DNA from 2 places in the Variovorax sp. GW821-FHT09B01 genome. Region 1 is predicted to be linked to the other one. Evidence: riboswitches for the same ligand, from Rfam matches in the RefSeq annotation. Region 1 holds a riboswitch; the other holds the start of a gene.
What was found. Region 1 has a riboswitch for glycine ahead of AC07RV_RS23440 (D-amino acid dehydrogenase). Riboswitches for the same ligand answer to the same signal wherever they lie in the genome.
Positions count from the first base shown of each region.

Region 1 (3,970 bases):
TCTCTTCGGGTGTCGTGTTCGACGCGGACGCCGGACTCAGAGGATCTCGCGCAACATGCGCGCGACGCCGTTCTGCCACGGCGGCAGCACCAGCCCGAAGGCGGCCTGCAGCTTCGAGGTGTCGAGGCGCGAGTTGTGCGGCCGGGTGGCCGGCGTGGGAAAGGCGCTGGTCGGCACGGCCTCGACCTGCTGCGGCCCGGCCTTGAGCTCGACGCCGGCCTGCTGCGCGAGTTCGAGCACGTAGCGCGCGTAACCGTACCAGGTGGTCTCGCCGCCCGCGATCGCGTGATACAGCCCGGCCTTGGACGGGTCCTGCAAGGTGGCGCGGATGGCATGGGCCGTGATGTCGGCCAGCAGCTCGGCACCGGTGGGCGCGCCGAACTGGTCGTCGATGACGGTCAGCTTGTCGCGCACCCTGGCCAGCCGCAGCATGGTCTTGGCGAAGTTGCCGCCGCGCGCCGCATAGACCCAGCTGGTGCGAAAGATCAGGTGCTTGGCGCAGTGCTGCGCCACCAGTTGCTCGCCCTCGAGCTTGGTGCGGCCGTAGACGCTCAGCGGTCCGGTCGCATCGTCTTCCTTCCAGGGCTTGCTGCCGCTGCCGTCGAAGACGTAGTCGGTCGAGTAGTGGACCATCAGCGCGCCGATCTCCTGCGCGGCCTGCGCCACCACGCCGGGCGAGGTGGCATTGAGCTTGCGCGCGAACTCGGGCTCGCTCTCGGCCTTGTCGACGGCGGTGTGGGCGGCGGCATTGACGATCACGTCGGGGCGCACCTGCCGCACGGTGTCGGCCAGTTGTTCGGGCCGGCTGAAGTCGGCGTGGAAGTCGGTGCTGTCGAAATCGAGCGCGACCAGCTCGCCCAGCGGCGCGAGGCTGCGCTGCAGTTCCCAGCCGACCTGTCCGCCCTTGCCCAGCAGCAGCAGCTTCATGCGGAAGCCTTCGCGTCGTACTGCTTCTCGACCCAGGCGCGGTAGGCGCCGCTTTGCACGTTGCGCACCCAGTCGCCATTGGCGAGGTACCACTCGACCGTCTTGCGGATGCCGGTGTCGAAGGTCTCGGCCGGCTTCCAGCCGAGCTCGCGCTCTAGCTTGCGCGCGTCGATGGCATAGCGGCGGTCATGGCCGGGGCGGTCGGTGACGTAGCTGATCTGCTCGGCATAGCCCTTGCCGTCGGCACGCGGACGCAACTCGTCGAGCAGCGCGCACACGGTCTTCACGATCTCGATGTTCGGCTTCTCGTTCCAGCCGCCCACGTTGTAGGTCTCGCCGAGCCGGCCCGCTTCGAGCACGCGGCGGATGGCGCTGCAGTGGTCCCTGACGTAGAGCCAGTCGCGCACCTGCATGCCGTCGCCATACACGGGCAGCGGCTTGCCGGCCAGCGCATTGACGATCATCAGCGGGATCAGCTTCTCGGGGAAATGGAAGGGGCCGTAGTTGTTCGAGCAGTTGGTGGTGAGCACCGGCAGGCCGTAGGTGTGGTGCCAGGCGCGCACGAGGTGGTCGCTGGCGGCCTTGCTGGCCGAGTACGGGCTGTTGGGCTCGTACTTGTTCTCCTCGGTGAAGGCCGGGTCGGTCTTCGAGAGCGAGCCGTAGACCTCGTCGGTCGACACGTGCAGGAAGCGGAAGGCCGCCTTCTGGTCGGCCGGCAAGGCATTCCAGTGGCCGCGCACCGATTCGAGCAGGCGGAAGGTACCGAGCACGTTGGTCTGCACGAAATCCTCGGGGCCGTGGATCGAGCGGTCCACGTGCGACTCGGCCGCGAAATTGACCACCGCGCGCGGCTTGTGCTCGGCCAGCAGGCGGTCGAGCAGCGCGCTGTCGCCGATGTCGCCCTGAACGAAGATGTGGCGCGGATCGCCCTTGAGCGAAGCCAGGGTCTCGAGATTGCCGGCGTAGGTGAGCTTGTCGAGGTTCACGACCGGTTCGTCGCCTTGGGCGATCCAGTCGAGGACGAAATTGGCGCCGATGAAGCCGGCGCCGCCGGTAACCAGGATCATGGAGTCCTCTGTGCTGTGAATTGGAGTGCCGCTTGGTCAAAAGCCGCGCTGGCGCGGCAACTGCGGATTATCCCATCTGCCTGCAAGGCCGAATCCCGGGGTTGGCCGGTGCCCGCGGCCCGCCTACAATCGCCACCCATTGCAGGAGAGCGGGCCGCATGCATCGCGCAGGCAGCCCCACCGAAGGCGCAAACTCCCATAAACGCTCAGGTCGGCTCCACGCTTCGCGCGGGGCCTGTACTGCAACCACTGAAACGCCGTCTGGAGAGCCAGCACATCGCCCATCGCGGCCGTGCTGCGCCGAAGGAGCAAGTCCGCTGCGAGGTGCAGCGGATGAAACTCTCAGGTACCGAGGACAGGGGGAGCGGCAATTGGACGGCCGTCCGGTTGCGCGCTATCTATTCAGTAGCACGACCTTCACGCCGTTCAAGCGCTTCGACCTCGAAAGGTACTTGAAATGCGCGTGATCGTATTGGGCGCCGGCCTGCTCGGCGTGACCTCGGCCTACTACCTCCAGCAACTCGGCCACGACGTGACCGTGATCGACCGGCAGGCCACCCCGGCCGCCGAAACCAGCTTCGCCAACGGCGGCCAGATCTCGGTGAGCCATGCCGAGCCCTGGGCCAATCCCAGCGCGCCGCTCAAGGTGCTGCAGTGGCTGGGCAAGGAAGACGCCCCGCTGCTGTTCCGCATCCGCGCCGACATGCGCCAGTGGCTCTGGGGCCTGCAGTTCCTGCGCGAGTGCACGCCCGCGCGCACGCGCCACAACATCGAGCAGATCGTGCGCCTGGGCACCTACAGCCGCGACACGCTGCAGCAGCTGCGCGGCGACACCGGCATCCGCTACGACGAGCGCACGCAGGGCATCATGCACTTCTACACGACGCAAAAGGAGTTCGACGGCGCCCTCGCGCCCGCCGAGCAGATGCGCGCGCTGGGCTGCGAGCGCCAGGTGATCTCGGCCGACGAGGCCGTGAAGCTCGAGCCCGCGCTGGCCCACATCCGGCCGCAGCTGGCCGGCGCCACCTACACGGCCGAGGACGAGTCGGGCGACGCCAACCGCTTCGCGCGCGAACTCGCGCGACTCGCGGCCGAGGCCGGTGTGAAGTTCCTGATGAGCCACACCATCACCGCACTGCGCGAGGTGGGCGGTGCGATCGACCACGTCGAGGTCACCGACGCCGAGGGCCGCTTCCAGCGCATCCGCGGCGATGCCTTCGTGATGGCCATGGGTTCGCTGAGCCCGCTGCTGGCGGCACCGTTGGGCATCCGGCTGCCGATCTATCCGGCCAAGGGCTATTCGGTCACGCTGCCGGTCAAGGACGCGAGCAAGGCCTACCAGGTCTCGCTGACCGACGACGAATACAAGCTGGTGTTCTCGCGCTACACCTCGGAGTCGGGCGACCGCATGCGCATCGCCGGCACGGCCGAGCTCAACGGCTACGACCGCGACCTCAACCGCGTGCGCTGCGAAGCCATCGTGCGCCGCGTCGAGCAGCTGTTCCCCGGCGCCGGCGACACCGCGCAAGCCCAGTTCTGGACCGGCCTGCGCCCGGCCACGCCGAGCAACGTGCCACTGATCGGCCGCACGAAACTCGCGAACCTCTACCTCAACACCGGCCACGGCACGCTCGGCTGGACCCATGCCTGCGGCTCGGGCAAGTCGATCGCGCGCATCGTGAGCGGTCTGGTGCCGGAGGTGGATTTCGCGTTCGCGGGGATGCCCAAGGGCATGGCGGGCATCGCCCAGCCCGCGCTGGGCTGAGCCTCCGAAGCAAGGCGGACGCTCAGTCGTCCGCCGTGAACACCGTCAGCACCCCCGTGTAGCCATACACGTGGTGCCGCGCGATCTCGCCCGCGGCGAAGAAGCCGACCAGCGGCACGTCGCCCAGCGCATGGCGCACGATCTGCAGCTCGGCGCCGGGCGCGCCGAAGTGCGGGCCGCCGCGGCCCGAGCAGCTCACGTAGACGGCGCC
Region 1 covers NZ_JBWKPQ010000008.1:292,015-295,984, forward strand. Annotated here, with positions in the region: gene rfbD (dTDP-4-dehydrorhamnose reductase) at 37-927, opposite strand; gene rfbB (dTDP-glucose 4,6-dehydratase) at 924-1,994, opposite strand; glycine riboswitch at 2,246-2,363, shown strand; gene AC07RV_RS23440 (D-amino acid dehydrogenase) at 2,452-3,759, shown strand; gene AC07RV_RS23445 (FIST signal transduction protein) at 3,782-3,970, opposite strand, start outside.

Region 2 (3,970 bases), on a different contig from region 1:
TGCCGTCGATGAGTTCGGCGCGCGTGGCCGACCCGATCACGGGCAGCATGCGCGCCTCGTCGTCGGCATCGATGCCGATGTGGCGGGCGATGAATTCCTCGGCGTTCTCGAGTTCTTGCAGGGTGGGCAGGGCGGCGGGGGTGGGCATGGCGGGCGGGGGAAGAGAAGGGGGAGCGGACTTCCGGACGCGAGCCTTCGCGTCCGGCCATCCGGTTTCAGGAGCTCAGGATTCCTCGGCGAACTTGCCGTAGGCGGTTTCGTCCATCAGCGCGTCGAGCTGCGCCGGTTCGGACAGCTTGACCTTGAAGAACCAGCCTTCGGCCAGCGGCGCGCTGTTGGCGAGCGAGGGATCGGCGCGCAGGGCTTCGTTGACTTCGGTGATCTCGCCCGAGACGGGCATGAACACGTCGGCCGCGGCCTTCACCGATTCGACGACGCCGGCGACATCGCCCTGGGCGAAGCTCTTGCCGACCTCGGGCAGGTCGACGAAGACCACGTCGCCCAGCGCGTCCTGCGCATGGACGGTGATGCCGACCGTGGCGTTGCCGCCCTCGGCCTGCACCCATTCGTGGTCCTTGGTGTACTTGATGGTCATGTTGAAAAACTCCTCGTGGATAAAAAGTGGCCGATGCCGGGGCGTAGGTTAGCCGCGACGGCGGTCCGCCGGATGTCCGGTCGTCAGCCGCGGTAGTAGCGCGTCGGCACGAAGGGCAGGGTCGACACCTCCATCGGCACCGGCTTGCCGCGCACGATGGCCTGCACCCGGGTACCGGGCTCGGCGAAGGCGGTGGCCACGTAGCCCATGGCGACCGGCCGGTCGGCCGTCGGGCCCAGCAGGCCGCTGGTGACCTGGCCGATGTCCTGGCCCTCGAAGGACTGCAGCGGCGTGCCGTCGCGCACCGGGATGCGCTCGAGCGCGACCAGGCCGACGCGGCGGCGCTTCAGGGTGTCGTGGTCGAGGTGGCCAGCGGCGCCGGTGGCGGCCACGAGCTGGGCCAGGATCTTCTCGGCGCCGGGGAAGCCGCCCGCGCGCGCGCCGCCCGTGCGGCGCACCTTCTGGATCGCCCAGTTGAGCGAGGCCTCGACCGGCGTGGTGCCGGTGTCGATGTCGCTGCCGTAGAGGCACAGGCCGGCCTCGAGCCGCAGCGAGTTGCGCGCGCCCAGGCCGATGGGCTTGACCTCGGGCTGGGCCAGCAGCAGCCGCGCCAGCGCATCGGCGTCCTTCGCGGCGACCGAGATCTCGAAGCCGTCCTCGCCGGTGTAGCCGCTGCGCGTGACGAAGGCGGCCATGCCGCCGATCTGCACGGCGCCGCCGGTCATGAACACGAAGCGCTCGATGCCGGGCGACAGCCGCGCCAGCGTGGCCGCGGCCTGCGGGCCCTGCAGCGCGAGCAACGCCTGCTCGGGCAGCGGCTGCACCTGGCAGCGCTGGCCGATCTTCTGCTGGATGTGGGCGATGTCGGCCACCTTGCAGGCGCCGTTGACGATCACGAACAGCGAGCCGTTGCCTTCGTTGAAGAACATCAGGTCGTCGAGGATGCCGCCCTTGTCGTCGAGCAGCAGGCCGTAGCGCTGCTTGCCCGCGGGCAGGTCGATCACGTCGACCGGCATCAGGGTCTCGAAGGCGGCCGCGGCGTCGGGGCCGGACAGGCGCAGCTGGCCCATGTGGGAGATGTCGAACAGGCCCGCGGCCTCGCGCGTGTGCCTGTGCTCGGCCATCAGGCCGGCGGGGTACTGGACCGGCATCGAATAGCCGGCGAAGGGCACCATGCGGGCGCCGAGTTCCAGGTGCAGCGCGTGCAGCGGGGTCTTGAGCAGTTCGGATTCGGGGGCGGAAGCAGCCACGGGGCACTCCTGGGGGCAGCAATCGAATGCCATGGCTCGCGCCATGGGGCCACCCCTGCTGTCCGCTTTACCTGAGAGATTCGCCCCACGATCGGGGTTTGCTCCTTCGGTGGACCGGGCGCCTGCGGCACCGGCCTCTCTCCAGCAAGGAAACGCCGTCCCGCGAAGGCCGGCGCTGTGTCAGTCCTTTTGCCTGAGCGTTCGGGGGTTCCCTGCGCCTTCGGCGGCCCCGTGCGGGGCTCTCTCCTGACCCGGGCGAGTGTAGTGGATTGCGGGCCGCTTCAGCCGTGGCGGCGCAGCCGGTCCGACAGCGCCTGGCAGATGGCGTCATGGGCCCGGCCGGCGGCGGCCGAGTGCGCGAAGAAGCCGAAGAACGGGTGGAACATGTCGTCGAAGCGCAGCAGCCGGGTCGGCACGCCGGCCGCCTCGAGCCGGTGCGCGTAGGCCAGGCCCTCCTCGCGCAGCGGGTCATGGCCGGCGACGGCGATCAGGGTCGGCGGCAGGCCCGCGACGTTCGCCGCGCGCAGCGGAGACGGTGGCACCTCGGCGGCGCGGTGGGCCGAGGCTCCCATGCAGAGCCGGGCGATCTCGCGCAGGTCAGCGGGTGCGAGCATCGGGTAGTCGATGCCGCGGGCCTCGATCGCGGCCACGTCGCGCGCCATGTCCAGGCCCGGCACCACCAGCAGCTGGGCCGCCAGCGGCCGCGCATGGCCGCGCAGCGCCAGCGCGGCGCAGGCCGCGAGGTTGGCGCCCGCGCTCTCGCCGGCCAGGGCGACCCGGGACGGATCGCCGCCGAGCATTTCCGCATGGCCCAGCGCCCAGCGGGTCGCGGCCAGTGCATCGTCGTGCGCGGCCGGGAACGGGTGCTCGGGCGCCAGCCTGTAGTCCACCGAGACCACCACGGCTTCGACGTCGCGGCAGAGCTTGCGCGCGATGTCGTCCATCAGTTCGACGCTGCCGAGCACGAAGCCGCCGCCGTGCAGGAACACCACGGTCGGCAACGCCGCTTCGGTCGAGACGGGCCGATAGATCCGAACCGGCACGCGCAGGCCCTGGTGCTCGGCGACGCGGTCCTCGGTGGAAGCCACGACCGGCAGCGTCGTGCGCTCGCGCGCCGCCATGACCGCGCGGCGCATGCGTTCGCGCGCCTCGGCGGGCGTGCCCGAGAATGGTGGTGGGGCCCCATGGGCGCGCATGGCCGCGACGATCGTCGCGAGCTGGGGATCGAGCGCGGCGCTCATGCCAGCCCCAGCACATAGGCCTGCGAATCCGCCGCGCGCTGCCGCAGCCGATCGAGGTCCACATCGAGCAGGCGACCGTCGCGCTTCACCGGCCGCCCCGCGACGAACACGCTGTCGACATTGCCCGGATGGGCGCCCAGCACCACCGCGCCCACTGCGTCGGAGACCGGCGCCAGGTTCAGGTCGTCGGCGCGGATCAGCACCACGTCGGCCTGCTTGCCCGGCGTGAGCGAGCCCACCTTGTGTGCCAGGCCGTTCGCCTGCGCGCCGGCCAGGGTGGCGAAACCGAGCACGTCGCGCAGGCCCAGCGTCGCCGGGGCGTTCTTCGTCTTCGAATGGCCGCCGCCCATCCACGAGCGGTAATAGGCCAGGGCATGGCGCATCTGCGTGAACATGTCGCCCGCGCACTTGGTCTCGGTGTCGCCGCTGAGGCTGGGCCGGATGCCCACGGCCAGCAGCCGGTCGAACGGGATGTCGCCCATGCCCTGCGCATTGAGCTCGCAGTGCACGCCGAGCGAGGCGCTGACGCCAGCGTCGGCCATCATCGAGAACTCGTCGTGGTGCGAGCAGCAGCAGTGCACGAAGGTCAGGTCGTCGCCGAGCACGCCGGCCTCGTGCATCTGCGCGATGCCGCGCACGGCGGCGTTGCGTGCGTAGGCGCCCATGTGGATGCTCGAGCGGATGCCGAGTTCGCGCGCCAGCCGCAGGTCGCCGAGCCAGGTCTCGCGCCGCGCCATCTCGGGGCCGCGCGCGGCCATCGCGAGCGTGAGCAGCTGGTCGTCGCTCGAGAAGTAGCGCTCGCGCAGCCGCCGGATGTCCTGCGGATGGCCGCGCTCGCTGCCGAACATCCACGAGGCGCCGTCGACCAGCGGCCAGCCGTGCGC
Region 2 covers NZ_JBWKPQ010000007.1:171,558-175,527, reverse strand. Annotated here, with positions in the region: gene gcvP (aminomethyl-transferring glycine dehydrogenase) at 1-148, opposite strand, end outside; gene gcvH (glycine cleavage system protein GcvH) at 224-595, opposite strand; gene gcvT (glycine cleavage system aminomethyltransferase GcvT) at 679-1,878, opposite strand; glycine riboswitch at 1,894-2,000, opposite strand; glycine riboswitch at 2,021-2,104, opposite strand; gene AC07RV_RS21470 (alpha/beta hydrolase) at 2,127-3,086, opposite strand; gene AC07RV_RS21465 (amidohydrolase family protein) at 3,083-3,970, opposite strand, start outside.
Region 2: another riboswitch for glycine. It lies ahead of gcvT (glycine cleavage system aminomethyltransferase GcvT); the one in region 1 lies ahead of AC07RV_RS23440 (D-amino acid dehydrogenase).